2 regions of the Neobacillus oceani genome follow, and region 2 is predicted to be linked to the other one. Evidence: riboswitches for the same ligand, from Rfam matches in the RefSeq annotation. Region 2 holds a riboswitch; the other holds the start of a gene.
What was found. A riboswitch is a leader RNA that binds a small molecule or an ion and turns the genes downstream of it on or off. The one in region 2 is predicted to bind cobalamin.
Positions count from the first base shown of each region.

Region 1: linked by a shared signal. The riboswitch ahead of V1499_RS04565 (ribonucleoside-diphosphate reductase subunit alpha) and the one ahead of V1499_RS17105 (DUF4430 domain-containing protein) in region 2 are both predicted to bind cobalamin.

Region 1 covers NZ_CP143543.1:914,200-930,730, forward strand. The annotation lists gene V1499_RS04560 (ribonucleotide-diphosphate reductase subunit beta) at 1-862, opposite strand, end outside; gene V1499_RS04565 (ribonucleoside-diphosphate reductase subunit alpha) at 883-3,171, opposite strand; cobalamin riboswitch at 3,314-3,509, opposite strand; gene V1499_RS04570 (class I SAM-dependent methyltransferase) at 3,662-4,372, opposite strand; gene V1499_RS04575 (arsenic transporter) at 4,895-6,256, shown strand; gene V1499_RS04580 (DUF2642 domain-containing protein) at 6,375-7,043, opposite strand; gene V1499_RS04585 (spore coat protein CotH) at 7,188-8,243, opposite strand; gene V1499_RS04590 (CotH kinase family protein) at 8,359-9,429, opposite strand; gene V1499_RS04595 (hypothetical protein) at 9,937-10,377, opposite strand; gene V1499_RS04600 (ArsR/SmtB family transcription factor) at 10,665-11,012, opposite strand; gene V1499_RS04605 (SulP family inorganic anion transporter) at 11,039-12,796, opposite strand; gene V1499_RS04610 (copper homeostasis protein CutC) at 12,952-13,632, shown strand; gene V1499_RS04615 (ArsR/SmtB family transcription factor) at 13,750-14,124, shown strand; gene V1499_RS04620 (heavy metal translocating P-type ATPase) at 14,093-16,225, shown strand; gene V1499_RS04625 (class I SAM-dependent methyltransferase) at 16,266-16,531, shown strand, end outside.
Region 2 covers NZ_CP143543.1:3,358,892-3,375,422, reverse strand. The annotation lists gene V1499_RS17115 (MFS transporter) at 1-623, shown strand, start outside; gene V1499_RS17110 (AbrB family transcriptional regulator) at 676-1,752, shown strand; cobalamin riboswitch at 1,834-2,021, shown strand; gene V1499_RS17105 (DUF4430 domain-containing protein) at 2,142-3,896, shown strand; gene V1499_RS17100 (DUF4430 domain-containing protein) at 3,978-4,874, shown strand; gene V1499_RS17095 (energy-coupling factor transporter transmembrane component T) at 4,838-5,737, shown strand; gene V1499_RS17090 (ABC transporter ATP-binding protein) at 5,719-7,317, shown strand; gene V1499_RS17085 (ECF transporter S component) at 7,347-8,051, shown strand; partial or broken gene V1499_RS17080 (formate/nitrite transporter family protein) at 8,315-9,133, shown strand; gene V1499_RS17075 (LysE family translocator) at 9,239-9,859, opposite strand; gene V1499_RS17070 (phasin family protein) at 10,265-10,792, shown strand; gene V1499_RS17065 (ABC1 kinase family protein) at 10,807-12,483, shown strand; RNA gene ssrS (6S RNA) at 12,798-12,993, opposite strand; gene V1499_RS17055 (GDSL-type esterase/lipase family protein) at 13,051-13,827, opposite strand; gene V1499_RS17050 (hypothetical protein) at 13,860-14,183, opposite strand; gene V1499_RS17045 (hypothetical protein) at 14,252-15,409, shown strand; gene V1499_RS17040 (winged helix-turn-helix domain-containing protein) at 15,722-16,429, shown strand; gene V1499_RS17035 (sensor histidine kinase) at 16,419-16,531, shown strand, end outside.

The DNA.
Region 1 (16,531 bases), 2.1 Mb from region 2:
ACTCGACATAACCTTTGAATTCTGCCAAGTTAATCCCGTCAATCTCTTTCAGGATTTCGGCCGCCCACTCATTTTCCAAATCCACCGCTTTACCGATTGCCTCGTAAATATACCGGATATTCTTTTCTGTATTTAGGCTTGGATTTTCGGTGAGGAGGATCCGGATGAATTGGGAAATAAAATAGGCATGCTGCATTTCATCCCGTTGGATATAGCTGATCATCGTGCTCGTCTTCAACATTTTTTGCTGGCGTGCGAGATTATAGAAAAACGCAAATCCTGCGTAAAAATAGATCCCCTCCAAAATAATTGAATTGACCCCAAGCTCAAATAGATGCTGAGGCGTAGGGGTTTGTCGAAATTGTTCATAGGCATCCAAAATCAGCTTGTTCCTTTTTTGTACAATCGGATCCGCCTTTGCTTCATTGAACCTTTTATTCTGCTCACTTAGAGGGACTAAAGAGCTTAACACATATGAATACGATTCGTTATGGACCGCTTCTTGCTGGGAAATGACTGCAAAAATCGCTTTAAAGCTGGAATCCGTTACGTAATCCATCACTTGGCTCATTGTCGGGGTTTGCAGGCTGTCAAGGGAGGCAAGCTGCGTGTTCACCCGAAGGAAAATATCTTTTTCAACGGCGCTTAAAGAATCCCATTGCTTGATGTCGTCCTGCATGTTGATTTCCTGTGCTTTCCAAAAGTTAGATAGCAGTGTTTGGTATAAGTCATACATTTCCGGATAGGCAATATCATTCCAATTGAGCAGTCCCGATGACTGGCCGTTAATGATTCCAGTAGAGCGGTTCGGCTCATCATGGTTTAATAGATTGCTTTTTTTTAATGGTGCATATGTTTCCATAATCTCTTCTCCTTTCTTTTTTAACTGTGGCATGATTCACATTCCTGGATTTCCACCTGGGACGTGCTTCGTACATAATAGGTGGTCTTTAGGCCTTGTTTCCATGCTTCCAAATGAAGGTTCAACAGATCTTTAGCTTTAATGTCGTGCCTTACATAGAGATTGAAGCTGATCGACTGGTCAATATGGCGCTGCCGTTTTGCATTTTGGCGGATGCTCCACGTTTGGTCGAGTTCATGCCGAGCGCGCCGATAAAAATTATAGGTGATATGGTTGAGGTCGGGAGCTGTTACCTTAAATTTGAAATTCTTTTTTTCCTCCGCGTATTCAACGGAATAGAGAGGGTCGATTCCATCCGTCGATCCACCGATTTTGGCGGTCGATGAGTTTGGAGCAACGGCCATCAGCCAGCCATTCCTGATCCCGTTTTTCCGGACATCTTCTTTAAGCTTAGCCCAGCGGCAAGATGAGTAGCCCCGCCTTTCGAAGTATTTTCCTGTTTCCCATTCAGATCCCGGGAATTTGCTGTAAGGGCCTTTTTCCTTTGCAAGCTTCATGGAAGCGCGAATCGTATGGTAGGCAATACCTTCATAAAGCTTATCTGCGTATCCAACCGCGTCATCGCTCTCCCAGTGGATTCCCCTCAGGGCGAGAAGGTGGTGCCAGCCGAATGTACCCAGGCCGACAGCCCTGAATTTTTTGTTCGTCTGCTGCGCCTGTCCTATGGGGATCGTATTTAGGTCTATCACATTATCAAGCATTCTCACTTGAATTGAAATCAGCCTATCAAGCACATCTGCCGGCACTGCTTTTGATAGATTGATGGATGAGAGGTTGCAGACGACAAAATCACCGGGCCTGCGGACAATCACGATGTCTCCATCTTCGGTCGTGTATTCCTTTACAATCGTGGTAGGGGACATGTTTTGAGCGATTTCCGTGCATAAGTTGCTGCAATAAATAGAAGTCCTGCCTTCCGCGGAAAGGTGCTTATTCGGGTTTTGCCTGTTCACTTCATCCCTGTAAAACATATAGGGGGTGCCAGTCTCAAGTTGCGCGACCATAATCCTTGCCATAATATCCATCGCCCGGTATGTTTTCCGCGGCAAAAGCGGATTATTAACCGCTTCGTAGTATTTCTCCGTGAATAGTCTCCTGTCTTTTTCATCGTAAAAGTCCTCAAGGCCAAGCGGACGCCCTTCCCCGTCGCGCCAGCCCATAATCTGTTTCACTTGGTGAGGGCAGAAGGTATGCCATTCGCCAGTGCTCCTCCCGTTTTCATCAGTCTCCAGCAGTTTTTCCATGAAAAGGTCCGGGATGGCGACGCCGGTAAAGATATCGTGGGCCTTCCGTCTTTCATCGCCGTTGTTTGTTTTTAAATCGAGAAATCCATTCATGATGTCCTTATGGAAAATATCAAGGTAGATCGCAATCGCGCCCTGCCTTTGCCCAAGCTGGTCAACGCTGACCGCCGTATCGTTGATTAGCCTTATCCACGGCACTACACCGGAAGACATTCCTTTGAAGCCTTTAATATCGGAACCAAGGGCACGTACCTTTCCAAAATAAATGCCGATTCCGCCGCCATCCTTGCTTAGGCGGGCGATATCCCAATTGTTCAAATAGATGCCATCAAGCGAGTCCTCAACCGTATCGATAAAACAGGATGAAAGTTGGCCGTAGCTTTTCCCTGCATTGGAGAGGGTAGGGGTAGCAACAGTCATATATAAATTGCTCATCGCCCAATAGGCCTCTTTGACAAGTCCGAGCCTTTTCGCTTTGTCTTCTTGCATCATCAGCGTCATGGCAATGACCATAAACCGTTCTTGCGGGAGCTCAAATAGATTGCGCGCATAGTCTCTGGCCAGATAACGATCCGCAAACAAAAACAATCCTATGTAGGTGAAAAGCTTGTCTCTTGCCGGCTCTATTTCCCGTGATAACTCATCAATCTCTTCTTTTGAATAAGCGTTTAAAAGTGATGTCGAATAAATGTTCATTTCGGTGAGTTTCGTTATCAGGCTGTAAAAGCAGCCGTATTTCAACTGGCTGGCATAGCCACGGGTTTCAGCAGCTTCCAGGTACAATTGCTCCAGGTAAATCCGGGCCGCCACGAATGTCCAGTCGGGCTGGTCGATGGCGATATTGTTCAATGAGTAATACAAAGCCTGCTGTCCAGCTTCTACTTCTGAAGCCTCCAATTCAATCAACTTGTCTTTTATCTGCGAACAGTCCAAACCATACTCTTTAGCCGTTTCTTCAAGAGCCTGCAAGATGCTTGAATACCTAACCTGTAGTTGTTTTCCCATAATCATCCCTCCAAAATAAAATTAAAAAATCCGCTCATGGACTGAGCGGATGAAACGATCACATCAAAAGGAGGGAAGAGATACTAGAGCAATAACCTGCCTTCTGATTGCCATCGTTTCATCTTCCCAATCCCCGAGGAAGTGAAACAGCTTAAGAGAGGACAGGTCTCCTGACTCATGCGTCATTCTACTCCGGACCCTTCCCTTACAGGCACCTTGTTAAAGTACGTTGTAAAGTGGTTTGTCCATTTCGTCTGCATTTACAGTTGCGGGGGCAGCTCCGGATTCTCACCGGATTCCCTATTAAGCCTAACGGCATCCAATCTCAAGGCAATACTATATATAGTTATACTGATTTTGTTTTTGTCAATATATTGAGTATGTTCTCTATGGTATCTGAATCACTTCTTGTTGGCAAGCAAAAACATTTTCATTTTTTATAAAACATTTTAATCCAGTGCCCGAACTGGCTTTTTGCCCCCTTGATGAATTATGTCCTTTTTTTGAAAAGAGCAGTCCAAAGCCCATTTACGCCAAAAACCCCTTCATGCTCATTCGCTTGTTTCATTTTCCTCAATTCAACAGCCTCAAAGTCACGAAAAACATACCTTATTTTTTTTTCTGTAAATCCGAGGCCTCCCTGCAGCGTACGGAGCTTGTATACCTCGAGGTCTGAAAGGGAAGAACCGCCAAGTTCCCCGCCTTCGACAAAGCAGGTAAGGCCAAAGTGACCTCCCGGCTTCAATGCATTTGCAACCAGCTCAAGGTATCCCATCCTCCGATGCGGGGGAATGTGATGAAAACACCCGGAATCATAAACGAAATCAAAGCTCCCATTTATTAAGTTAAATTCAAAAATATTGCCAAGGATGAAATTGACATCGATTTTATGGTGCCTGGCCCTTTCCATTCCCCAATCCAAAGCTTCACGAGACGAATCAATCGCATCTACTTGGCACCCCATTTGGGCCAGGAAAAAAGCGTTACGTCCAGGACCGCAGCCAAGTTCAAGTGCAGTCCCGGGAGTTAAAAGCCCTTTTTTAAAATAGCCTACAAGATTTTCATCAGGAAGGTTCCTGAAAAAGGGGACGTTCCGATCTCGATTAACATAAAACTCGTCCCAATTGAACTTGGATTCCTCTCTTAACAGCTCATCAAGCATGAATAGAAGTTCATCGTTGCTCGTAATCATTGTTACCATCAACATCACCACTTTCTGAATCGTATACTCTTCTATTTTACTGTTTTCACCATTAATAACCATTACAGACATATTAAGGAAGCATTAAAAATTCTAATCTACCTAAGCGGATGGGGAGTATAAATTAAAGCTTTTATTGTATGTGCTGGCTCTAATTTAAAAGTTTAAGATCATTCTTATGTAATTATCCTTTGAATAAAAAGGAGGGCTCAGGAATGCTGGAAGCTAGGTTGTATGAGGTAGTCAATTTAATAATTTTCACGAATTTATTACAAATATTACAAATATGACAAACGGTTCTGGAGCTGTTTGTGGACAGTAGGAGGGGCAACTATCTTTACTAGGTAAATGTACTTGGATGATAGGAGTTGATTTTACGAGAAATAGTTCAATCGTTTAGTACAAGGCTTTCTGCCGCTACGTATACATACAGTACATCCTGGTAAAAGAACTAAACAAGGAGGGGAAAGCTTTAAACGAAAAAAAGGATTAACCTCTAAAAAAGAGAGGATTGCATAGATAATGGGCACTGAAGTGTTCGTAACGGTTAGTTCATTTATTTTGACAATGCTATTTATTTTCTGGAGGCCTAAAGGATTAAATGAAGCAATTCCTTCAACCATCGGGGCACTGGCAGTAGTCATTTGGGGAAACATCACTCTGGCAAACTTAATCGATATTAGCTCAAAGGTGAGTGGTGCCGCCATTACCATCATATCAACAATTGTCATGGTGCTTGTACTAGAGAGTGTCGGTTTCTTTAAATGGTCGATTGCGGTCCTTTCAAATCTTGCGCGGGGAAATGGCCGGAGATTGTTTTGGCTGACGAATCTATTTTGCTTCCTGATGACCGTTTTCTTCAATAATGATGGAAGTATTCTTATCACCACTCCAATTTTAATTCTTCTATTAAAAAAGCTTAAACTGAAAAGGCGCCAGAAAATCCCCTACCTTTTAAGCGGAGCCTTAATTGCAACCGCTTCAAGTGCACCCATAGGAGTAAGCAATATCGTCAACCTTATTGCCTTAAAAATAATAGGGATGGATCTTTATCTCCATACGCTCCTCATGTTTACTCCGGGAATACTTGGGTTACTATTTTTATCCGCGCTGCTTTATCTCGTATTCAGAAATGATATTCCCAGTAAAATAGCGCATATTACGCTGACAAGTGATTTTAAAGAACACAACTATCATCCGCTTCAGGATAATCATTTAGACCCGGAACATAAAAAGCAAAAGAAAATCATGATTGGAATTTTGATGTTTGTCTTTTTGATAAGATTGGGCCTCTTTGTCGCTTCCTATGTTGGTATTCCAATGGAAATAATCGCAGTCCTTGGCTCGGTACTTCTTTTGGGGTGGAGGTGGATTTACCTTAAGGTGCCCCCAACGGATATGGCCGCAAAGACGCCATGGCATATTCTAGTCTTTGCATACACAATGTATATCTTGATTTATGGCCTCCATAATATTGGGCTGACGGATATCCTTATCGTCCATCTCCAAGGATTGGTTAATGAAAGCCTATTCCATGCTAGTTTAGTAATGGGTGGTACCCTTTCAATTATTTCAAACATTTTCAATAATCACCCAGCCTTGATGATTGGTACATTGGCGCTTACAAATATGGGGTTGGATCCAATCACCGTAAAGACTGTTTATCTAGCAAATATCATAGGAAGTGATATAGGATCGTTATTCCTTCCAATCGGAACGCTGGCAACATTAATGTGGATGCATATTCTGAAAAAAGGAAAGGTTGCGATTAGCTGGGCTGAATATATTCGTGTAACGGTCAAAGTGATCCCTGCAACCGTTCTGTTCACCCTGGTGATTTTATATTTGTGGATTGAGCTTATATTTAATGGAAAGTCACTCTAAAGAAAGGCGAATGGGAACATCACCACGGCTAAATGGTCTTTGCATTGTTGGTGTTCCTTGAACGCCTTAAAGCCTGCCCTCCACACGTAGGACAGGTTTAAGGTGCATTTCATAAACATTATGGCCAGTGGATCATTTTTATATGAGGTACTTTCCAGTAAATAGTTTCTCCGCTTGCAACATTTAATTCTGCTATATTATCATGTATCAGTTTAAGCAGTCCGATTTTTTTAGGATGGTCTCCCAGATCGAATACAACCAATTTTCCTTCAAGTTTTTTTAGCTGCTCCTCAAATGAGCGCTGCAATGGGATGCTGACTGGCTTTACGGGCAGTTCCTCGTTTGGCAGTGTATAAGGAGTGGAATTGGTTTGATAAGGTGTAAGCCATTTTAAATGATTTAACGAGATTAGCATCGTTTTGTAAATAGGAGAGTAGAAGACAAAATAATCATTTAGCACGCTAAGGATATATCCATGAATGGATTTGTTCCCCGTTACAAAAATCTCAACGAATTTGCCTTTGGCATTGGTAAGGGTCTTACGATAAGAAACTGATTTTGTTTCTTCAAAGATAGGCATTTCAGGAGGTTCACCCTCAAATTCAAGTTCAATCTGATCATCAGGCCGCAAATTATGAATATGTGAAAAAGGAATGTATAAATAATCCTTTCCATTAAAAAGAACGATAATATCCTGGCCTATATCGATAAGAATCCCTTGAAATAATGTCTTTCCAGAAATCTCAATTTCTATTTTTTGCCCTTTTAAGGCTAAAACATTTTTCACTTTTGATACCCCTTTTCAGCAAAGAGAGGGCAGTTGGCAGGCTCTCTAAATAATGCACTGCAGCATGGGTCCATTAGGCATTTTAAAAAGTTGCCCCAGGCATTCTGCTTGAATAGGAGAATGCCTGGGCTTTATGGACAGGTTTTATCTGGGCTTCCACATATAATCAATTGTTTTAATTACTTTTTCGAAACGATGATCCTTGGAACTGCTTGAAGAACTGCTTGAAGTTCTTCCGGAAGTTTTCCGAGAAGCTTTTCTGCCTGAACTTTTATGGTTCTTTTGTCCGCTTTGGTTTGACATGGTTTCATCGGATGATTCGGATTCTTCATTTTCTTCATTGGACGATTTTTGTTGAGACTGTTTTGTGTTTTTATAGGAGCCTTTTGCTCCGCAACTTATGTTTTTAATATGAAAGGGATTGATTCTTAAAACCTCGTCATTATTGACAATCGTATAATGGCCTCCCATTCCCTGGACAAGTACTCCTTCAATCGCTTGAGGGCCACCCCTGTTTATCGACACCCATTTATGGCTCATCTTTCCGAATAAATCATGGAAATCATCTGCTTCAATAAATTCCGGTATGAGGACTTCTTGCTCGTCATTTTCCTCATTTTGTTTGTTGTTCCATTCACTGATGCTCTTAATGTGGTGGATATTGTAATAGACAACCCCGTCATCTTCAGTCAATAAGGCGATATAGGACCCTGAAACTGCCAGAACCATGCCACTCTTAGATTCCGGGCCTCCAAGGTTAATTTGCGCTTGCTTTCTGATAAAATGTTGCATTAATGCGTTGAAGCTCCCAGCACTATGAAACTCACAGGTATCAGAGTCTTCCTCGTGAAAACGGGGCATGGAATTGGACTTGGTATTTTCGCTGATGCTTTGGAGGTGTTCGGTACGGTAATAAACAATGGAGGACTTGTTCTTATTTTTATTCTTGTCCTTGTCCTTATCCTTGTCCTTGTCCTTGTCCTTGTCCTTATCCTTATCTTTGTCCTTATCTTTATTCTCATCCTCATCCTGAGCGTGGAGGCATATATAGTCTGATTGAACATCCATTAATCTTCCCTTTTTACTTTCAGGACCGCCTTTATATACTTGCACCTCCTGACCAACTAGAGATGTAAGAAAGGAATGGTACGAATCCAGGGGAGATGAAGCCGAAGATTGTTTACTTTTTTTTCTTTCCATTTAATTCATTTCCTCCTTGTCATTTATCCATAGGGGATAGATATACTCCATATATACGTAACCTAGTCTTGTCATGCATGAAGAATTGGCCTATTTAATAAAACTTTGCCTCTGCCTATTCAATGTCATGTAAATGAGCTTTTAGGTAGTTTTGCCTGTCCTTTAGAAACTGGAGGATGAAATCAGGCTCTTTGTCAAAAATGTCAATCCGGTCACGCACATAGGGATCTTGGTGCAAAAAGGGCCGGATGGAGGAGTGAAGGGTTAGGATTTGGGGTTCGATTGATTCTTTCGTAAAATTTTCATCTAATATCTTCCGCATTATAGTAGCATATTCCTTTCTGAATTTATCGATGTCCAACAGCCTTGCCGTCAAAGTATTAAAGCCTTCAATACGAAGATAGTCATATCTCATCTCCTCACCATTAATATCCCGTCCCCATGTGGCATCATAATCCCAAGGGAGTATTTCAAAAAGGCCCGTCCTTTCATTGCGATAAAGCGCATAATTGTGGACAAATCCATCAAAATTTTGTGTGCATACTACACCTGCCAACCATTTAAAGTATTGTTCAATATTCAAGTGTTTAGGAATAATCGTTTCAAACTCCTGTTTTCCAGATGTATTTAAAAGGTAGATAAATTCAGAAAGGACAAGCGTATCGCTTTTCAATCCTGTTTTTCTTTCATACCCCGCATAAAGGTCAGTTTTTGTGTCATTATCGATAGGGCTAATTAATGAAAAATTGGCATCATCATTAATTGCATAGAAAATTGGGCCTTGTGGAAGGTTTCGTTTTTTTAAAAAGTTATGGTCGACTGATTCCAGTTGAAGATACACTCCCTCAGTTTTTCCATTGATGGAAAGAAGGACATGCTTGGACGAAGGGGACAGGCAGCCAATGCTTGAAAAAAAATCGAGGGAAAGTTTATTGCGAATTAATGAAGGATCCTTATATTCAGCGTTTATATGAAGCTCATTGATTCCTTTAAAGTTAAAAAGTGTGATGTGATACGACTTTTTAATAAATTCCCTAATATGGGAGCCTCTATAGGAGAGGTCAATTTCAACTCTTTTTTTATTGATTCTTAATGACGCAGGAACGGGTTCATCGTTCCAGATATCTGACTTTAGTTCCCTCAGATCGATAGGATTAATAAAAATTTCAAATTTAGGTAAATTCATCGCTAGCCCTCCTTTTGCATTCCCTAAATCGTATGTCCTCAATCAAAAAGAAGTTCTTTAGACAAAAGTATATTTTTATAAAAACAGTTATGTTTGTCTATACATGCCAATTTCTAAAACGTACATTGTAATACAGGATGAAGGAGGAAATACACTTCTTCTACTGATAATTGATTGGAGGGTTAGTTATGCAAAAGTTAGCAGGAAGAGATATCCAGCAGGCTGTAAAGGATATTACATCCCACGGCATGGAGGGTTTTTTACATCAGGAACCCGTAGCTAATAAAAGGTCACGGCCAGGCCGTCACCATAAGTCTGGCCGTTCTCACGGGACAGGCCGTCACCATAAGTCGGGCCGCTCTCACGGATCGGGCCGTCATCATAAGTCGTGCCGTTCTCACGGATCAGGCCGTCACCATAAGTCTGGCCGCCGCGGAACAGGCCGTCGTAGAAAGTCTCTCAGTCGCGGAACAGGTCGCCGCGGAACAGGCCGTCGTAGAAAGTCTCTTAGTCGCGGAACAGGTCGCCGCGGAACAGGCCGTCGTAGAAGGTCCCGCAGTCGCGGAACAGGCCGTCGTAGAAGGTCCCGCAGTCGCGGAACAGGCCGTCGTAGAAGGTCCCGCAGTCGCGGAACAGGCCGTCGTAGAAGGTCCCGCAGTCGTGGAACAGGCCGTCGTAGAAGGTCCCGTAGTCGCGGAACCGGCCGCCGTAGAAGGTCCCGTAGTCGCGGAACCGGCCGCCGTGGAACAGGCCAGCATTGCACAACTGGGCGAGTTGGAGGAACAGGCCGCAGCCGGAAGTCGTGCCGCAGCCATGGAAGACGCCGCCATTGCACAACCGGGCGAGTTGGAGGAACAGGTCGTAGCCGGAAGTCGTGCCGCAGCCATGGAAGACGCCGCCATTGCACAACCGGGCGAGTTGGAGGAACAGGTCGTAGCCGGAAGTCATGCCGCAGCCATGGAAGTCGCCGCCATTGCACAACCGGGCGTGTAGGAGGAACGGGCCGCGAAAAATTTACCCGTGAAGAACGCTACTGGCATAATGGCAACATGGTAGAGTTACGATTAAAAAAATAGATTTATAGGAATGTATAGAGAATGACCTGAATAAATAACCACTCCCAATCTCCTAAAACATCTGAATGATAGATTTCTCTCTATTCTCAAATGGAAAAAACCTCCTGAAAAGGGAGGTTTTTTGTATCGGCCCATCTTGGTTCTCGTCTATTGATAATTTTAAAGGTCTTCTGTCTTATCTCCGTCCTCACTGAATCTGTCCAGCATCGTAATCGTATCGACAAGATGATTATTAAAGATTTGGCGCGCGACAGCAAGCAATTCAATGATCAGTGGATCCCGCAGCGAATAAATGACGCGGTTTCCATCCTTTGTCCCCGTAACAATATTTTTCGTCCTTAAGATCATTAACTGCTGGGAAACAGCAGAGCCTTCGCTTCCCGCCAGGCTTTGTATTTCATTTACACTTTTGTCTCCATCCCCGAGCAGTTCAAGAATTCTAATCCTTAGAGGATGAGCCAAAGCTTTAAAAAAGTCAGCTTTAAATTTTTGCATTTCCAAATCCAATACGTTTCCTCCCTTTTTACCCCACGCTATTGTATAAGGGCCTGTTTTTGTTCGTCCGCCTTCTGTTTAATGGCTGATAATGTGGCGCATTCCCTGAAAGCGAAATGTTTGCAACCGAGACATTCGTTTTTATTTACATGATTAAGCGCAAAATTAATTGCCTCTCCTGTATGGCTGAAAAAGTGCTCTCGGCCAATGAAATCATACAGCCCCGTCTTCTTCAGCAGTTCGAGCGGGCCGGGTTGAATCCCGGTGATCAAAACCTGCCCGTGGGCAGAGAAGTCTTTAACGATGCTCGAAAAATGCGATTCTCCGGTCGTATCCATAAATGGGACTTTGCCAAGCCTTAAAATAAGTACCTTCGGCTTATAGTTTATTGTATTTAATATAGTTTGTTCAAATGTTTGCGCCGCCCCGAAGAAAAGAGGGCCTTCAACCGTGTACATGCTGATTTGCGGACAGTCGTGTGAGTCTGCTGTGGCCTGCGGAAGCAAGGCCCGCAGCTTCTGGTTGTCATTGGGCAGAACCTTTGCCATAACAAGGGACTCGCTCATCCGTTTTGTGAAAATAATTACAGCGAGCAGAAGCCCGGCTTCAACAGCGACTGTTAGATTGACAAATACGGTAAGAAGGAAAGTGACAACCAGAATCAGGGAATCAAGTGTTTTTGTTTTAAGGACATTATAAAAAACGGTTTTCTCACTCATGTTCCAGGCGACCACCATCAAAATAGGCGCCATGCTTGCCAATGGTATTTTCGAAGCATGAGGCGCGAACAGGACAAGGATAACAAGGACAACGATGCCATGGATGATTCCCGACATTGGGGATACCGCTCCATTCTTGATATTGGTGGCGGTCCTTGCAATCGCCCCCGTTGCGGGAATCCCGCCGAATAATGGTGCGATCATGTTGGCCGCGCCTTGGCCCATCAATTCCCGGTTACTATTATGCCTGCCGCCGCTCATTCCATCCGCCACAACCGCGGATAATAATGATTCAATCGCGCCAAGTATCGCGATAATGAATGCCGGTTTTATTAGAAGGCGAATTTTTTCCAATGTGATTTCGGGAAATTGGAAATCCGGCAGCCTGGCAGGTATTTCTCCATAGGTGGAACCGATAGTCGCCACGTGGCCTGGATAAAGATAGGTGGCCACCAGCGTTGAAACGACCAGCCCAATTAGGGGGCCAGGCACCTTTGGAAAAAGTTTTGGAGTGAATAGAACGGTCACAAGGCAAAGCGCCGCGGTAGCGATGCTATACACGTTCAAGGTTTGAATATGGACAATGATTTCTCTAGTATTATCGAAAAAGTATTCGTGCCGTTCAATTCCCGAAAGCCCGAGGAAATTCGGAATTTGTCCGAAAAAAATAATGACGGCGATTCCAGCCGTGAACCCTATTGTCACGGGACGGGGAATGAATTTTATCAATGCGCCCATCCGGAAGACACCCATTAAAAAGAGAATGATTCCAGCAAGAAATCCTGCAATCAGGAGATTTTCGAATCCGTAGGCCATGACAATCCCGAAAAGGATTGGTATAAATGCTCCGGTAGGGCCACCAATCTGATACTTTGAGCCGCCCAGCAAAGAAATTAGTATTCCCGCGATGATGGTTGTGTAAATTCCGTATTCAGGCTTCACTCCCGAGGCTATCGCAAACGCCATTCCAAGCGGAATCGCGATAATCCCAACAACAATGCCTGAGATAATGTCTTTTTGCAAGGAGTGAAGGGAGTAATTCTTAAATCTTCCGTCAAATACTAACTTCTGCAGCACACTTACACTTCCTTAATTAATATATTTATATATTTGATTATTTGAATATACAATAAGTAATTTTACGCCATTTAGCAGGCAAGTCAATGGTTTTGTTTATAAAAAATTTATTTTTTTATACTGGAAGTGGTATCCTGCAGCTAGGGGGGATAATAATGCTGATTGAGTATATAGCGACAACTGTGGATGATGCGATTTTGATCGAGGAGTCCGGGGCCGATAGGATTGAGCTTGTATCTGCCTTGACAGAAGGCGGATTGACGCCAAGCTACGGCCTGATTGAAGCGGTGGCCAGGCGTGTTGGAATACCTGTAAATGTCATGGTCAGGCCGCACAGCCAGTCGTTTGTCTATTCCGGGTATGACCTCGAAATCATGAAAAATGATATTAAAGCCATTAGGTCATTGGGAGCAAATGGTGTAGTGCTTGGGGTACTGAACGAGCAAAATGAAATCGACACGGCGGCCCTGGAAAGTCTTCTTCTGGAATGCACTGGCATGGAGGTAACTTTTCACCGCGCGATTGAAGGAACATCAAACCCCATACATTCAGCCAATATCTTGTCTGATTACAAGGAAATAACAAGCATTTTGACTTCAGGTGGGACTGGCGATCTTGACAGCCGTTTGGCTACAATGCTTGAAATGAAAGAGGCAGCTGGGCATATTGCCATCCTGGCAGGCGGCGGTCTGACCAAGGAAAATATTAACCATGTCCATTCTGAGGTAAATACAGGCCATTATCATTTCGGGACTGCGGTAAGGAAAAACAATAGCCCTGTAGAAGGAATCGACCTGAAAAGAGCAATTGAAGTGGTAAAGCTTTTAAAAGGATGACAAAGGAGCCAGGTGAACCGGCTTCTTTTCTTTTTAGAAAAATTATAAAAAGTTTGACAATCAAACGCCCATTTGAATATCATATACTCAAATGAATGTTTGAATGAGGTGTAGAATATGACCCAGCACGATATATGTGAAGTAACAACAGTCGATAAAGAAAAAGTGGATAAAGTGAAACAAAAACTTCAGCGCCAAAGCACCGAAGGAGTGGCGAAAATCTTCAAAGCCCTGGCTGATGATACGCGTGTAAAAATTGCTTACGCCCTAGCAATTGAGGAGGAGCTTTGCGTTTGCGATGTCGCGACTATTGCCGGATCGTCTGTTGCAACGGCCTCCCATCATTTACGGACCCTTCGCAACCTGGGCATTGCAAAATTTAGGAAGGAAGGCAAGCTTGTCTATTATTCGCTGGATGACGATCATGTGAAACAGCTCATCGAGATTGCCTTTGAACATCATGAGGAGGTGGCGGGACGTGGCCGAAGCTAAACAGATTTTTCGAATCGAAGGACTTTCCTGAGTGAGTTGCGCTGCGAAGTTCGAAAAGAACGTCAAACACCTGGATGGTGTTTCTCACGCTGCTATCAATTTTGGCGCTTCAAAAATAACCGTTTACGGGAAGGCTACAATTGAGGAAATTGAAGAAGCAGGCGCATTCGACCGGCTAAAAATTTTACCGGAGAAAGCGGAACCTTCCCAAACGGCGGAAGAGCCTTTTTTCAAAAAATACGCCAGAGTGATCCTATCATTGGCTTTTGTCCTGATTGGATACGTGTCGCACTGGCTGAACGGGGAGGATGCCCCTGCCGCGGTTTTGCCGTTCCTTGCCGCGATTTTGATTGGAGGGTATCCACTATTTAAAACCGGCCTAAAAAATTTGTTCAGGCTTGAATTCGACATGAGGACCCTGATGACAATCGCAATCATCGGTGCGGCAATTATAGGAGAGTGGAGCGAGGGAGCGGTTGTCGTCATTCTATTCGCGATAAGCGAAGAACTCGAAAAATTTTCAATGGATAAAGCGAGGGCCTCAATTCGGTCGCTCATGGATATCGCACCTAAAGAAGCCTTGATTCGCCGGAATGGCGATACAATGGTGATTCCGGCAGATGAGATCGAAATCGGCGACATCATGATTGTGAAGCCAGGGCAGAAATTGGCGATGGATGGCATTGTCACGAAAGGGCACTCGACAGTTAACCAGGCTGCCATCACCGGAGAATCCGTTCCGGTTGAAAAGAAGGAACACGATGAAGTGTACGCGGGTACTTTAAATGAAGAAGGAATCCTTGAAGTAAAGGTGACAAAGCTAGTCGCGGACACGGCAATCGCAAAAATTATCCACCTGGTCGAAGAAGCCCAGGCGGAAAAAGCCCCCGCACAAGCATTCGTTGACCGATTCGCCAAGTATTATACACCTGTCATTATGGCAATCGCAGCGCTTGTCGCGGTTGTACCGCCACTTCTATTCGGAGCAGGCTGGAATGAATGGATTTACCAGGGGCTTTCGGTATTGGTTGTTGGCTGTCCATGCGCATTGGTTATTTCAACCCCAGTTTCCATAGTGACGGCAATTGGAAATGCAGCCCGGAATGGGGTTCTCATTAAAGGCGGCATCCACTTAGAGGAAACAGGAACGCTCAATGCGATTGCCTTTGATAAAACCGGCACGCTGACAAAAGGTGCCCCGGCTGTAACCAACTTCATTCCCTTAAAGGGTAAAAATGAAAGGGAGACACTTTCCGTTTTGGCGGCACTGGAATACGGGTCCCAGCACCCTCTCGGCTCAGCAATTTTAAAAAAGGCTGAAGATCTTTCCGTATCCTTTAAGGATATATTGGTAGAACATTCATCTTCCGTAACAGGGAAGGGGATAAAAGGCAGGATCAATGGAACAGCCTATTTCGCAGGAAGCCCGGCTTTTATGGCGGAAGAGTGCCGGGAAAAAGCGGATCGCCAGCTTCAGGCACTAATCGAATCGCTTCAACATGAAGGAAAGACGGTTATGGCCCTTTTTACCGAAAAAGAGATTCTTGCCATTATAGGCGTTGCGGATGAAGTACGCGAAAGCAGCCGTGAAGTCATTGACATGCTTCATGGCATGGGCGTTAAAAGGACGGTTATGCTGACTGGGGACAATGTGGGAACGGCCCGCGCAATCGGGGCACAAACCGGAGTAACCGATATCCGGCCAGAGCTTCTGCCTGAAGATAAACTGACAATTATTAAGGAACTTAGGAAGGAATACGGGAAAGTGGCCATGGTCGGGGATGGAATAAATGATGCCCCGGCACTTGCCGCCGCATCGGTCGGAATCGCAATGGGTGGGGCGGGAACGGATACAGCCCTTGAAACCGCGGATATTGCCCTGATGGGTGACGATCTCAGGAAGCTGCCATTCGCAATAAAGTTAAGCAGGAAAGCCCTGGCGATAATTAAGCAAAACATCACTTTCTCGCTCGCGCTGAAGCTTGTGGCGCTCCTTTTGGTCATCCCCGGGTGGCTGACATTGTGGATCGCGATTTTTGCCGATATGGGAGCGACCCTGCTCGTCACGCTCAACGGGCTCAGATTATTAAAGGTAAAGTGAATACTGGGGACACTTTGCGGTTTCTTTTGGGGGGATTAGGATGAATAGTAGCTGGAACAGAATCATTTATAAACTTTGGTCGCCGGTTTATGATGTGTTTTTTAATAAAGGGCCGTTTTTAAAAGCCCGGAAGGAACTATTTTCATCCCTCCCTTTTTCGAAAGGCGATCAAGTCTTATTTGTCGGAGTTGGGACAGGGGCGGACCTTATGCAGATTTCCCTGTCCGAACTCAACGTAACTGCAATCGATTTTTCAATTGAAATGCTTGAAAAGGCAAGAGAGAAGACGAACGGGGAAAAGGTGGA
Region 2 (16,531 bases):
CTTCTGTTATTCGATACAAAAAGGTGGAAGCGGTCCAGAAAGCTACCGCACTTAAATGGGACTTTTATGAAAAGAGCGCATTGCAGCCGTCCATCCTGCTCTTTTTCATGACTGTTACATTCGGGGGAACCGCGTCTTTCCTTCCGCTTTACACCACCCAAAAGGAGATTCCTGGCATTCAATGGTACTTTCTGATTTATGCTTTGGCCCTTTTGGTGACACGGGCATTTGCCGGACAGATTTATGACAAAAAAGGCCATAGGGCGATTTTTATTCCGGGGGCCTTACTGATTTTTTTCGCGATGCTGCTTTTATTCTGGCTTCCAAACAAGGAAAGTTTATTTTTGGCGGCGGCGCTGTATGGCTTTGGCTTTGGTACAATCCAGCCAGGGCTTCAGGCGTGGGCAATCGAGAAGTCGCCGAAGAACCGGAGGGGGATGGCCACCGCAACCTTCTTTTCCTTTTTTGACCTCGGTGTTGGTGTTGGCGCGCTGCTGTTTGGCCAAATCGGCCATATCTTTGGGTACGGGAGCATTTATCTTGCCTCCGGGATATCAGTATTTATTTCAATTCTTTATTACCTCGTTCTTTTAAAAAATGAAGGCAGGGAGCGAATGGCTTAAACCTGAAAAAGCCATTCCGACAGGAGGCCGCCGTTATGAGGATAGATAAAAAATGGTGAAGGTATCGGATTTGAAAGCTTTTTTATTCACTTTATTCCTCGCCTTATTTGGCGGTGCCCTTTTTGAATTTCTGGGCTTGCCCGTGCCCTGGCTGCTTGGACCGATGGCTGCTTCCCTTGCAGCTTCCATTTCCGGGAAGGCGTCCTTGGAATGGCCGGTGAAAATTCGCGATGCGGCGCTTATCATCGTCGGGTATTCAATCGGCCTTTCTTTTACGAAACCTGCCTTATTGCAAATTATCGCGCATTTCCCGTCAATTATGCTGATGACATTCATTTTGATCGGGTACTGCGCCGTTATGGCCATGGCAGTGGCCAGGCTTTCCGGGCTCGATTACCGGACGGCTTTGCTTGGAAGCATACCGGGAGGGCTTTCACAAATGATTGCCCTTTCAGAGGAAATCAAGGGGACGGACAGCTCGGCGGTAATAATCTTCCAGGTGTTCCGCGTGCTCATGATCATTTTTCTCGTTCCTTTCACAGTTCTTTATCCGTTTTCCGGAAGCACGGCGGATTCTGTTATTCAGACAGCCTCCTATGCAAACCTGTTTCCCGGAATCCTGATCTTCGCCCCGCTGGCGGTTGTTTTTGCGGTCTTGGGGAAAAAGCTTGGGATGCCGACCGCGTTCCTGACTGGGCCAATCATCATCACGGCCGTTTTAACCGTTTCCGGAGTCGATGGGCCAGTGCTTCCGGGAGCAGTCATGGACGTATCACAGCTGATGATCGGGACGTATATCGGGCTCATGTTCAAGCCAGGAAGCATTGCAAGGAACGGAAAACTCCTTCCATTCGCCGTAGGGTCGAGCGTCGTTCTCCTCGCGGGATCGGCTGGATTGGCCCTTCTTTTGAAAAACTCATACGGGCTGACGTTTACGACCAGCTATCTAAGTATGGCGCCGGGCGGAATGGACCAAATGGGCATCATCGCCCACGAGACTGGGGCGGATTTATCGATTGTCGCCGGGTACCAGCTGTTCAGGGTTTTCTTCATCTTCTTCGCGATGCCTTATTTGCTCAAGGGATTGTTCGGCTTAATGGGCAGGAGGGAAATGAACAGGCAGCGCTAACTTACCAAAGGGGTGGGAAAGAAGAGCAGGTTAAATATCTATACAAATCACGAAGACTATTTGTATAATGGAATGGACATAAAAAATACCTTTAAAACAGGTGCTGGCAATTCTGTTTGTCAGCTTAAAAGGGAAGTTTGGTGAAAAGCCAACGCGGTCCCGCCACTGTAAATGCGAGCAACCTATACTTTGCCACTGCCCAAGGGGCGGGAAGGCATAGGGAGCGATGACCATGAGCCAGGAGACCTGCCTGTTTACACGCACCTTTAGCCTACGCGGATAGGAGGGTGTTAAGCCTGGCTTTTTATACTTTTGCCTGCTTAACGATGAACCTCCTCCTTCACAGGGGGATTTTTTTATGCGTAAAAAAGAATAGGGAGAGAAAGAGAATGGTTAGAAATCAGTATGTGAAGCTCGTGCTTGCATGGATGCTCGTGTTTACTATGTTTGCCGGGGGACTTGGGCAGAAGGCGGCTGCGGCGGCCGTTACCGTAACGGTGAAGGTTCTGGGAGAAAAGGGGGCGGTCCTTTCCGAAAAGCAGGCAGAGATTGGGGAAACAGACACAGCGTTCGACGCCTTAGCCAAGGCTGCCGGTACTGACGCGGTCAAGTTCGAGCAATACAGCTTTGGGAAAATGATTACAGAGATAAGCGGATTGGCCGCGACAGATACAGTTTACTGGGGATTTTACATAAATGGCATTTCAGCGATGACCGGCGCCGACTCGTATAAGCCACAGGCTGGCGATACCCTGACGTTCCGGTATGAGTCGGAACCTCCAGCGGGAAAAGTAAATCTTGTTATAAAGGGAAAAGACAATGAGCCGAAGGAATTCAAAGATATTGCTTTCATTGATAAGCCAAATGCATTCCAGCTCCTTCAGACTGTTGCCGGGCAGGAAAATGTCTCTTATGTGCAATACGACTTCGGAAAAATGATTTCTTCCATTTATGGCCTTGAGGCGACAAACACAAGCTTTTGGGGCTTTTACGTCAATGGAGAGTCCCAGATGGTCGGTGCGGAAAGCTACCCGTTGAAAAACGGCGAGACGATAGCATTTAACTATGACACCTTTACTCCTCCAGCCGAAGAGCCTGGAAAGAGCGAGACTGAAAAAGATGTCGATGTTTATCCGGCGGACAAGTTTGCTGGCGATTTGAATGGGACGCTTGAGCATGTTTTAAAAAATAACCAGCTCGGGGAATGGGAAGCCATCGCCCTGAAACAAGCAGGAAAGCCAATCCCCGCAGATTACCTGAAGGAAGTCGCGAAAAAGGTAGCGGACAGGAAAGGCCAGTTTAGAAATATAACAGATTATGAGCGGTACACCCTCGGCATCCTCGCGGCAGGGGGCAATCCCGAAAATTTTGCGGGATACAACCTGGTGGAGGGCATCTACAATGGCGATTTTACAAGGCAGGGTTTAAACGGGGCTGCATACGGCCTTATTGCCCTCAATAGCGCAGGCTTTTCCATTCCCGTGGATGCTAAATGGAATCAGGAAAAGCTGAAGGCTCATCTTATCGCGAACCAGGGCGGCGATGGCGGCTGGGGCCTTGACTTGGAGGCAGGAAGCGATCCGGATACGACGGCAATGGTGCTAACGGCATTAAGCCCGTACAAAGATGAAGAAGCAGTAAAACCGGCAATCGAAAAAGGGCTTGCCTATTTGAAACAGCTATTTGCCGCTGGCAAGGTTGACAGCAGTCCCGCCACCGCACAGGCAGTCATTGCCCTTTCAGCTTTGGGGCTCGATGCCAATACCGGCATCATCACAGCGGACGGAAAGACGTTGCTCGGCTATCTGGCGTCGTTCAGGCAACCAGAGGGCGGATTCGCCTGGAAAGCGGGAGACGAAGCGGATCCCCTTTCGACAGCTCAAGGGGTTCAGGCACTGGTTGCCTACCAGCTTTACAAGGATGGCAAGGGTTCCCTTTACACATTCGCGGTTGACCCATCAGCTGGCGAAAATCCCGCTATTGAACAAAACGTTAATGAAACCGGTAAGGAAGGCGCTGGAAAAGAAGATGGACACCGCTTGCCGGATACGGCTACAAATGGATACACCATGATTGCAATCGGCATGTTCTTACTGGCTTCGGGAGGAATGCTGTTGGCCGTGGCGAGGAGGAAACGCGCCTAAAGCGTTGCTCAAAACACCGGGCAGCCTTAAAATGGCTGCCGGCCACGTGGCAAGATTAAATAGAGGACAGGAGGAATGGCAATGAGACGTAAATTCATCATAAGGCGGCTGCTTGCTTTTTCATTGCTAGCCGCCCTTGTGCTAGGAGGATGCGGTACAAACCCTGAGCCTTCGGAATCGAAACAAAAGAACGGCCAACCTGAAACGGTTTTAACGACTGAGGAGAAGGCAGGGGAAAAGGCGGATGAAACCTCGTCCGCCGCCCAGCCCGCAGATGCTGCAACTGTCGCAGCCGGAAAGGACGGAAATGAAGCTAATGTTTCCAAAGGCAGCACTTCCGCGGCATCTTCGGATCCGGGAAGCTCCGGTAAAGCATCAGAGGGCAATGGATCATCCAGCAATACAGCCGGGAGTGGAAACTCCACAACTACCTCAGGAAAGGCTGGCTCAGGTAATTCAGCTTCTTCCGGGACGACCTCCTCCAAAGGCGGTTCCGGTTCTTCAAGCAGCACAGCCTCCTCAGGCAGTACGGCTTCCCCGGGAAGTACGCCATCGTCAGGAAGTACAGCTTCCACCGGCGGAACGGGATCTTCTGGAACAAATGGCGGTAGCCAGCCATCAAAGCCAGTCCAAAAAGCTGAGCCCGCCGCTTCGGCGTCCATTTCGATTAAAGGCCCAGATGACGCTGGTATGATTCTTGGAGTAACAACAGTTGACATTAAGGATGGGGATACCGTGCTTGATGTACTCTTAAGGGCCGCTGGGAAAAAGGGGATAGACGTCGATTACACAGGAAGCGGCCCGACAGCGTATGTTGCGGGGATCGCCAATTACTATGAACGTGATTATGGCTCGAGGAGCGGCTGGGTTTCCAAAAAGAATGGCAAGAACCTTGAAAAAGGCGCCGGCATTGTGAAAGTTTCAAATGGCGACAGGATTGAGTGGGTCTACACCGAAGACTTCCTGAAAAAAGAATGAACAGGCTCCATCCTTTAACCGCGTTTAGCTACTATGCCGGAGCACTGGCAATTCTGCTTATTTTTCAGCATCCCGTATTTCTTTTCGCGGGCTTTTCTATCATCGTGTTTGTGAATTTTGTCCAAGATCGCTGCAGAAGCCTGCGGCGATGGCTTTTTTTTATGCTGATAAGCGGGGCTCTCTTATTCGTTGTAAATCCCCTTTTCAATGAAAGGGGACGCCATGTCCTTTTTGAATGGGCTAGCCACCGAGTCACGCTGGAGGCGGTTTTGCTCGGCGGAATGGCGGCGCTATCGGTCATGGGTATTATCGCCTTGTTCGTTTCCTACAATGAGATTATGACTCCGAACAAGCTGCTGTTCCTTTTTTCAAAAATCATGCCGCAATTCGCGGTCCTTCTTATGCTAACACTCCGCTTCATCCCGCTGATGAGGATTAGGCTCGGGGAAATAGCCGCCGTCCAGGCAAGCAAGGGAATAACGGTTACGTCGGGAACGATAAGGGAGCGCGCCAAAAACGGCATGCTTTACATTCAGACACTGCTTGTCTTTTCACTTGAGGAGGCAATCCAGACCGCGGACTCAATGAAGGCACGTGCATATGGGACCGGGCGAAGGTCAGCCTACCACCACTTCCGCTTCAGGGAACTGGATTGGCTGGCGTTCTGTTTACTTGTCCCCGCTTTTGTTTTTGCTGTTTATGGACGAATAAAAGGGTGGGGAACGCTTGCCGTTTATCCAATCATGGAGGGCGTGGGCCTGCCGGGCGCGGAAACAGGCTTGCTGATAGCCATGATTTGTTTTGTTGGCTTTCCGGCAATTATTGAACTGAAAGGGGCTTTCCGTTGGTATACATCGAACTGAACAACGTTACATTTACGTACCCGGAAGCCCCCGGACCCGCGCTTTCCTCGGCTAGCCTTTCAATCGGCATGGGGGAGTTCGTCGTCCTGTTCGGCCCGTCCGGTTCCGGTAAAAGCACGCTGCTTAGGCTTTTAAAAGAAGAAATTCGCCCTCATGGAAAACTTGATGGGACGATAACTACAGGGGGGTCTGGTCCGGCCGAAACAGGTTTCGTCTTTCAGGACCCGGAAAACCAGATTGTCGCAGACGACCCGCTCCATGAGATGGTTTTCGGACTAGAAAACCGCGGCCTCCCGACCAATGAAATGCGGAGCCGGGTTGCCGAAATCGTCAGCTTTTTTGGGGCAGAAACGATTTTACATAAAAAAATGCATGAGCTGTCAGGGGGACGGAAGCAGCAAATGAACCTTGCTTCCGTCTTGTTGATGCAGCCGGATATCCTGCTACTTGACGAGCCTGCTTCCCAGCTTGATCCGGTTAGCACGCGTGAATTGTTTGACATGCTGAAACGGCTGAACGAGGAATTCGGGATGACCATCATCCTTGCCGAGCACCGCCTGGATGACGCGATTGCGCTTGCCGACAGGGTTGTGATGCTTGAAGGGGGCCGGGTTGTCCAGGACGGGCCGCCGCGGCTCATCATGCGTAGGCTATGGGGTACGAATTCCGAAGCCTTTATCCCCAGCATTCCCGCGTTGTTTTTGCGGGAGGAAAAAGAAACCCCGCTGGACATGCTGCCCCTTTCCATAAAGGAAGGGCGGAGCAGGCTTGACTTGCTTGGGCCGCGGGCTGTAGAAACAGGCCTTGAAGAGGGGAAACCCCTTCAAATAGGGGAGGTTCTTCTATCCGCGAAAAACCTTGGCTTCCGTTATGAAAAGAAAAATGGCCCTGTAATTGAAGATTTCAAGCTTGAGCTTAAAAGAGGTGAGCTTTATGCACTATTAGGTGGTAATGGCTCCGGGAAGTCAACCTTGCTTAAATTGCTGTCCAATGTACTAATGCCCTTTGAAGGGAAGATCTCTTTTAAAGACAGGCCGTTCAAAAAGTTGAATCCACAGGATCTTGCAGGAAAGATTGCCTATTTGCCGCAAAACCCCCGGCTGTTTTTCCTTCATGACAGTGTAGCGGGCGAAATTGACGCAGCTTGCCTAAAATGGGGTGTGGACCGTGCGGAAGCGGACCGGCTCGTACATGAATTCGGTCTAGAAAGCCTTCTTAACCGCCATCCGTATGACCTGAGTGGCGGAGAGCTCCAAAAGGCCGCCTTTCTTTGCCTGTTTCTCAGGAAACCGGATGTTTTCCTGTTGGATGAACCGACAAAAGGACTCGACCCGATTTCGAAAAAGAACCTCGGTTCAATTTTGCAAAGAGTAAGGGAAAGCGGTTCGGCAATTCTTATGGCGACGCATGATATCGAATTCGCCGCAAAATACGCAACCCGGTGTGGCATGCTGTTTCAGGGGAATATAACTTCGGAAGATTTGCCTGAAAGCTTTTTTAAAGGAAATTTCTTTTACACGACAATGGCCAGGCGCCTGTTCAGGAGCTTGGATAAGCCTGGGAAAAAGGCAGAGAGATGAACATGGCACATTGGGAGGGGAGGCAGGGCATGGTTCGATGGAAAAAAGCAGTTATAGCCATGGTCCCGGCAATCATGCTGGCCCTCCTTTTCTATGCCGCGGCAAAGGCGGAGGCGTTTATGTGGGCAAGTGTCGGCTTTGCCGCTTTGGCGTTCATTTACCTCCTCGTCCGGTTTGAACGGAGGAAAATTGAAGCGAGGGAATTGGTCCTCCTTGCGGTACTCGCTGCAATCGCGGCAGTCGGAAGGATTCCGTTCGCAAGCATACCGGGGGTCCAGCCAACTACGTTTGTGATTATCATGACCGGCCTTGTATTCGGTGCCGAAAGCGGCTTTTTGGTTGGGGCGGTGGCCGCTCTTGCCTCGAACATGATCCTTGGCCAGGGGCCGTGGACGCCGTGGCAGATGGCCGCATGGGGACTTGTTGGGCTGACGGCAGGCTTATTTCGGAAAACCCACTTGATGGATAACCGATGGGGCAGAATAGCTTTCGGATTCGCATGGGGCTTTTTGTTCGGGTGGATTATGAATATTTGGGGATTGCTGGCGTTTGCCCAATCCGGAGGCGAAGTTAGCCCAGCTTCAATCGCAACGTATTTTGCCGCAAGCGCGCTTTTTGATTTCTTGCATGCATGCTCGAATGTATTTTTCCTGTTGCTGTTTGCCGATGTGTGGCTGAAAAGCCTGAGCCGGTTCAAGCGGAAATATGGTCTCCTTGAAAGGAATGAAGGGTGAAGGAATCAGGCTGGCATTTTTTATGTTAAATGACAGGGTGGACGTTTAACACCACGAGGACATGTACCCCGGGAAAGGCAAAAGGCAGCCTTCCCTGTGATGATTAGTCTCGGAAGCTTTCCTCTTGGATTGAAAACCAACAGCCACATTTAACTAAGCTTTTTTTGAAAAATGTTCACAGGCCTGATGTGAATAATAGTGTAAAATGGAGGAAGAAGAATTGTGAAACCAATCACAATTAATACTTGAAGGGTCGCGGTCATATGTCTTCCTCCTATTCCAAGCCTGAAGAAATCATGGACATCACTGTTCAAAACGGCGTCAAAAAAACAGGCTATTCCTTTAAAACCTCAATGATTCTTGGTTTCCAGGCCGGGGCGTTCATCGCGCTCGGCTATTTGTTGTCAATCCGGATCACAGCACCGCTTACCGGCGATATAGCCGGAATCGGCACGTTCCTCGGAGCAGCCGTTTTTCCAATCGGCTTGATTCTCACGCTTATTGCCGGCGGTGAGCTGCTGACAGGAAATATGATGGCTGTCCCGCTTGCGGCGTTCGCGCGTAAGATTTCCGTCCGCGCTATCATGCAAAATTGGGTGATTATCACACTATAAAACTTTATCGGCGCCCTGTTTGTCGCCTACGCTTTCGGGCATATAGCCGGACTCACTTCATCTGGAATATTCCTCGAAAAAACAGTCAGTATTGCGGGGCACAAGCTTGAGGCGACGTTCCTTGAAGCGTTTGTCTCGGGGATTGGCTGCAACTGGCTAGTCGCGGCGGCTGTCTGGCTCTCCTACGGCGCGAAGGACATTATCGGAAAAATTGCCGGCATTTGGTTCCCGACAATGACGTTTGTAGCCATCGGATTCCAGCATGTCGTTGCCAACATGTTTGTCATTCCGGCAGCGATCTTCGAGGGGCATTTTACATGGGGGCAATACGTTGCCAATTTTATCCCGGTATTTTTGGGAAATGCCGTGGGCGGCGCCGTGTTTATTGCGATGGCTTACTGGATCGCCTTCCGTAAGCCCAAAGTAAAGTCCAATACCCCTGTCATTTATTTAAAAGTAAAAGGTTGAAAAGAAGCCGTCGGCATAAGCTGGCGGCTTAAACATTGCATTGAACGATAAAACAAAATCCATTGATAAGAAGAGAATCTTTTTACATAAAAATATATCCCGCGCCTAATCCTGCGTCTGGAGCGCCAGCTTAAGCCCCAGGCCAATATAGACAAGCCCTACAGCTTTCCCCATCCACTTTGATGCCGGTCCAGGTTTGGCGAAGAATTTGCTGCCAATGGAGCTCGTCAGGAACACGAGGGAGGTTGTGTACAGAATCCCCATTACAACAAAGGTCAGGCCAAGTATCAGAAGCTGGATTGTAACCGGCGGGCCGTCAGACCGCACAAATTGCGGCAAAAACGCAAGGAAGAACAAAGATGTTTTCGGATTCAGCAGTTCAATCAGCAGCGCCTGGCGGAACGACGGGATTCCAGTTGGAAGCAAGGGCTTTTTTGCCGGCTTCGGTTCCTTTTTTGACCTTTCCAAAAAAGCCATGATGCCTAAATAAATCAAATACGCCGAACCCATGTATTTAACGACCTCAAACGCAAGTGAGGAAGTCATCAAGATTGCCGACAACCCCGCAACGGCAGCGACCGTATGAATCAGGTCCCCGGCGGCAAGCCCCAATCCGGTAACAATCCCGGTCTTTATTCCCCCTTTAACTGTCTGCGATATTGTTATAAAAACCGCAGGGCCCGGAACCAGGAACAACATGAGGACAACCAAAATGAACGTCAGCACTTTTCATTCCCCCCTTTTACAGAGAATAATAGTTATCTATTCGACAAACGTATTAGCTATTTTAACACTTTAAAATGGGAATAGAAACTACTATTCTGAAATAATAAACTTCTTTTTAAAAAGAGCAAAGCCGTTTTTTGAAAAAAATGCTGCTCCTCTATTCAAACCTTCTTGTCGGGTTAAAACGCCAATAACTTGGAATAGGCAATTCCTATCTGGAAAGCTTATTTGAAAATTGCTGCCAAGGTATCGGACTCCAGCAAAATATTCAAGTTGCCTGGCCAAGGAACCGAAGTCAAACTCTTGTACCTGCCATGAAAAAGATTTTTCTTCCATTGCATGGGTAAAATTTGTCCTTTTAGGGTATTAGGAAATGACATAGTGAAGAGGAGGCTGAAACGAGATATGAGCGATTTATTCAGCAGAGGAATTTTGCTTGGCCTTGGAGCGGCAATCGCAGGCAAGGAAAAACTTGAAGAAACGATTATGAAAATGGCCGAACAGGGCACGATGAGCAAAAACGAAGCGGAATCACTGTTCAATGACCTTGTCAGGAAAGGCGCGCAAAAAAGCGAGAGCTGGAACCAGGATATCCGGAACTCAATCACAAGCCAGCTGAAAGAGTTAGGATTTGTAACAAAGGACGAATTCGAGACGCTTCAGGCCCAAATCGTCCTTTTGCAAAAAGAGCTTGCCTCACTCCGAACGAAGGATAGCCAGCAGTCCGAAAAATCTTCCGGCTATGCGGATAACGGAAGCGGGCTGAGCTCTGCCGGTTCGGGGTTCGGCGAAACTCTCCCGGGGGCGGGTATTCAAGGTGTACCGGAAGATATGCAATTGACTGGCGCTGATGAACAAACGGGTTTCACCGGAAACCTGGCCGATACTGCCAGCAAAAAAATCTCTCCCGATACAGACCGCGTTCATGACTGACAGTTGGTGATGGAATGTTGACAGATAAGCTGCGGCGATTAAACAGATACAAAGAAATCCTTTCCCTTCTAGGGAAATACGGATTCGGATATTTGATAGAAGAGGTCGGCCTTAGCCAGCTCCTTTCATTTAAGGATCGGATTAAGGCCGATTTTAAAAAGGAAAACTCCCAGGAGATGGGCGTCCGAATCAAGGGCCTGCTGGAAGAGCTCGGCCCCACATTCATTAAGCTCGGCCAGCTCCTAAGTATCAGGAGCGACCTATTGCCTGACGATGTCATTAGGGAACTGGAGACGCTTCAGGACGATGTTCCGCCCGTTCCGATCGAACGAATAATGGAAAAGCTTACAAGCGAACTGGGCAAGCCTCCAGAAGAAATCTTCCATTCCTTTAATGAAGACTACGTGGCGGCCGCATCCATTGGCCAGGTCCATGAAGCTGTATTGTGGACAGGCGAAAAAGTCATGGTGAAAGTACAGCGGCCCGGCATACAGAAAACGGTCCATACCGACTTAGAAATCCTCCGTGATTTGTCAAAGCTGCTAGAACAGCATTATGATTGGGCCGAGCAATACAACGTATCGGAAATCACCGAAGAACTTAGCAATTCAATCAGAAAAGAACTAGATTATATAGAAGAAGCCCGCAATACCGAAACGATCGCACTTCAGTTTGAAAAAAACGAAAAGATCAAAGTCCCGGAAATCTTCTGGGATTACACGACTTCAAATATTTTAACAATGGAAAAAATCGATGGTATCAAGATAACCGACGTAAATGTGAATGTGGCGGACAAGAAAAAACGGCGAGAGCTAGCTGATCTGCTTGTCCAGTCATTTGTCACACAAATTTTACGAGAAGGTTTTTTCCATGGCGATCCGCATCCGGGGAATATGCTCTATACGGAAAGGACCGGGCAGCTTGCATTCATTGACTTTGGCCAGGTTGGCAGGCTTTCGGGCAGGATGCGTTATGAAACGGCTTCGATGATGATCGGCCTAATGCGAGAGGACACAGACATGATCGTCAAAGCGCTTTATCGGCTGTCGGATGTACCATCGGATGTGGATGAAAAGGAATTTTACGATGATGTCGACCGGATCAGCAAGACGGTGAGCAGGGTTCCACTCGGGGAAATGGACCTCGGAATGACGGTCAAGGATTTGCTTTCCACCGCGCAGGAACACCGGATTATCGTGCCGACCGAGTTGACGATGCTAGGGAAAACATTGATCACTGTCGAAGGAATCATTTCAGCAATCGACCCTGAGCTGAACCTGATCCAGCTGGCCAGGCCATACGCAGAGGAACTGGTCATGGAGCGCTACAACCCATTTCATATAGGAAAACGGCTCCTGAAAGACGCGGAGGAAATGTCGGAAACCATTGCGAAGCTCCCCCGCCGTGTTGATGAAGTCCTTGAACAGACTGCGGATGGCGAGCTGAAACTGAAAATCAGCCTCTCACAAATCGATTCCATTTTCAACAAAATCGATCGGATCTCAAACCAAGTATCCTTCAGCCTGACACTACTCGCCTTCAGCATCGTCGTCCTGGGGCTTATAATTGGAGCGACCTTTGGGACGGATACATTCCTGACAAGCATCCACGCGCTTGAAATCGGCTTCGCCGTCGCGTTCCTCATGTTCCTCTGGATCATTTATTCAATCTTAAGGTCAGGCAGGTTTTAAAAACAATGCACGGTTAGCGGGACTCACCACTGAGGAAAACTTCTAAGATTAATCATTGCAGGGCCAGTGAGTCTTTGCCTGTCACGAAGGAACTTTGGCATTTTGTTGGAGTCTCCACATGCCGCTGCATCTGGATGGAATCGGAGTGAAGTATTACGATTGAAGCGCCTGGAGCGCAAATCAAAAAATTTAAGAAAACAACTCTTTATAGTGAAATCCCGGTTTGAAAGTGCCGGGTCTTTTTTCGCTTGCCTGCCTTCAAAGGAGACACCAAAAAACCGGCCCCATCCGGGAACCGGTCATAATATTAAAAGGGAAAAGCCGCATTTGCCGTAGGTAATATAAGAAAGTTTTAAACCACCACTCCTCAAAGTGGGTGTCTCCAGAAGCGTTCCTGCCTGTCCCCCTTGCCGTGTAGGCGAAGGCATGTCATTCCGGCTTCGTTCAAAAACTCCCTATAACAGCTTAAAGGTTAAAACTTTATTATGAGTACGAACAACGCAGCTTGATAGTAGTATGATACAATAATTGCCTTGAATATTCAATGTAAATCAATTCCAAATCGCGTTAAGCAGCGGCTTTTATCATACTCGTCTTCAATTGGAAAATGATTTGCGAAGCAATCGCCTTATAGCCAAGGGAATTCGGATGGACGCCGTCCGGGGCAAGGTTCTGCAAATTATCCCCGTTTATGACCTTCGACGTTTCCACGACAATGGCAGTCGGGATGTCCTTGGCCGTCCTGTAAATGTTCAAATTCCATTTTGGCAAAAGCTTGTCGGCCATTCCATAATACGCCGCTTCGGGATTAAGGGGATTATACAATTCCAGGAACACAATCGTCGCCTTTGGATTCATCTCCGTAATCCTTGCTGCGATATCGGCCAAATTTTGCGAAAAAGACTCTTGAATCGAATCGAACGCCTTGAAGGCGGACTGGAAATCCGTCTTCTTCGCTGCCCGAAGGACATCATTTCCACCGATATTCACCGTAATAATATCGGCCCGCTTAATTTCCTCGTCATACTTGCTTGAATCAACGAGCTGCTTCAACTCGCCGCTCGTCATCCCGCTGACCCCTTCATTCTGGAAATCGACTTCCTTAGCAGTCAGCCTCCCAAGCTCTTCGGAAAAATGCCGGACAAGATTTTGGTCCTGGTCCGCTCCAATCCCACGGATAATCGAATCCCCAAGGGCAAGATGGTACAGCGAATTCTTCGGATACTTCGAATAATAATCAATATATGTCGGAGAGCTTTCCTGGCCGGATGCTTCCAGCGACTGTTTTTTCAATTGGCTAATCTGATACTGGGGATAATAAAGCCAGCCGGCAATACTTCCCACAATGATGACGGCAACCAGGAGGATGTACTTAGCTATTGATTATGCTCCCCTTCCATTATTCTCTTAAATTTTCTTACAACCATTATACCAAAATATGTATAGGGAATAATTAGGTAATCACTGGTAATTCCCTTTCCCAGCCAGCCATAAACCTCTTTTTTTAGAGCCTGTTTTTTGAAAAATTGGCCACCCGGGCCATTTGTTTCGGAAGGCTTTTTCTTTACGCCGCCATCCAATTTTGCATCAGGATCAATCTGCAAAAGAAAAATTTTTTTGTCTGCTTGTTGGGGAGAATTGGCTCGTTTTTGTGAAAAAAGGAGCAATTTTTGTCGAATAAAAGCCCCTATGAATGGCAAGATAGATAATTTTTATCTAGAATTCAAACCGATTCTGTGCAACAATAACAGAGTAAGGAGGGGGAATTTTGAACAGAAAGATAATTTTGGTTATGATCGCAGTGTTTGCTTTGGCGATAACAGCCGGTGGTTATGCGGTATATGGAGCGAATAAAGACAAAAGAGCTGAAGATTCGGTAGAAGAGGCCAAAGCCTCCGCCGCCGACTTATATAAGGAATTGAAAAAATACATAAACTCCGGTGAAGAGACCAGCGAGTTTAAAGAAATTGATGGCGACAAAATTTTAACCGTAGAAGCAAAGATAGCCATTGCAAAAGCTGACCTTGAACACGCTTCGGAAAACGCAAAAAAGAAGCTTGGAAAAGTTTTGAAAGAAACGGTGGAACCAAAAATTAAAGAAATACAGGAATACAATAAAGGCGCTGCAATCGCGACGACTTTATTTGGACGGATCAAAGAGGCGGAAAAGCTGGCCGCGGAAAATCCGTTAACGCCCGAGCTGCTTGCTGGATTGCCGCAGCTGAAAGAAGACACAATTGAGGAAAGCAGCAAATTCAAAAGCCTTGAGGCGCCATATTCCACTCTATTCGCCGACAGATACATCCTGAGAGTCGAAAAGCTTGAGGGAATCATCAATATGTTCGCGACAGCCGAACAGACTGTCCAGGCGGTCATCGATATGTCTGTCGATGAAAAGACTAGCAGGGAAGTGTTTGAAAAAAAAGCTGAAGAAGCGAAAAAAATGATTGAAGACCTCACGAATGAAGCCGCACGGGAAGAATTGACAGATGAACTAGAAAAAGCGACGACGGCTTTCTATACAGCGGCTGTGGAGCGAGAAGAACTGGCCAGAAAAAAGGCTGAGGAAGAAGCAAAAACGTTTACCGCCGGGGATGGGACCGTCTTTGAACTCGGGGAAGGGCCTAATTTCGAGCCGGAAGCATCTGTGGCAAAAAAACATGGAGGAAAGGTTTACTACATGCCGAATTCCGACGTGGGAATCATCGTCAAAGATAAAACGGCGATCCTGTCAATGAGCACTGGCTCAATCGGAACGACAACCGGCCAGGCGAAGCTCCTTGCCGATTTGCTAGTGGCGAAGGGATACAAAATCTCGTACGAAACGATAAAGGGTGTCGTGGATTCAGGCACGACTTTTGAGGACACGAACGATTTCATCCGTGTTTACAAAGAAGGGGAAAAGCTATACGCGAATATGTGGTAATTATAAGAAGCATCCAGGATACATATGCCTGGGTGCTTTTGATTTTTGAACGTCCGACTTGCATTTCGTGATTCTCTTTGGGGAATTCCCTCCGAGGAATGATACGATACTTGTTGCGGAAACTCTTCTCGGAATGATACGGCATTTATCGAAAAACCGCTTAAAATAACAAGGGTGCAATACCTCAACAGTGTGAACAAACTGTTTCCAAACCATTAAGATTTATGTAAAATTGCGCAAACAAGTTGATTCCGCGCCCAAGAAGATTTACTTTTGTACTAACGGAATGGCCCTTTTTGGAGGTTAATGAGAATGAGGATACTTGTAATAGAAGACAATGAAAGCGTTTGTGAAATGATTGGGATGTTTTTTTTAAAAGAAGGCATTGAAGGGGAGTTCATCCACAATGGGCTCGATGGCTACAACCGCTATAAAGAGGGCGGATGGGACTTGCTGATTGTCGACTGGATGCTTCCTGGCATGGATGGTGTAACCCTTTGCCGGAAAATCCGCCAGGAAAAGAGCAAAATCCCGATTATCATGCTGACCGCGAAGGACAGCGAATCCGATCAGGTTCTTGGGCTTGAAATGGGTGCTGACGACTATGTGACGAAACCGTTCAGCCCGCTCGCCCTTATGGCGAGGATCAAGGCGGTTGCACGCAGATATCAGAGGGCCGGGGACACGGAGGATCAGCCGAGGCATATGATCTCGACAATGCATTTCCGGATCAACAAGGACACGAGGGAAGTGTTGCTTGACGGGACGGCGATTACAAACTTGACGCCAAAGGAATTTGATCTCTTGTCTTATCTCGCGTCCAACCCAAAGCAGGTATTTACGAGGGAACAGCTGCTTGAACGGGTTTGGGGCTATCAGTTTTACGGGGATGAGCGGACGGTCGATGTCCATATTAAACGGCTGCGGAAAAAAGTCGGGACTGCCGCACAGCCGTTTTTCCATACAGTATGGGGGGTAGGCTATAAGTTTGATGAGACGGTGGAGGCCCATGAGGATTAAGTATTTTTACCAGCAGCTGTTCAGCCATATCGGGGTGTTGGTGGTCGCGTTCCTTGTTCTGAGCCTGCTGTTTACCCATTACGTCGAGAACCTTGTTTATCA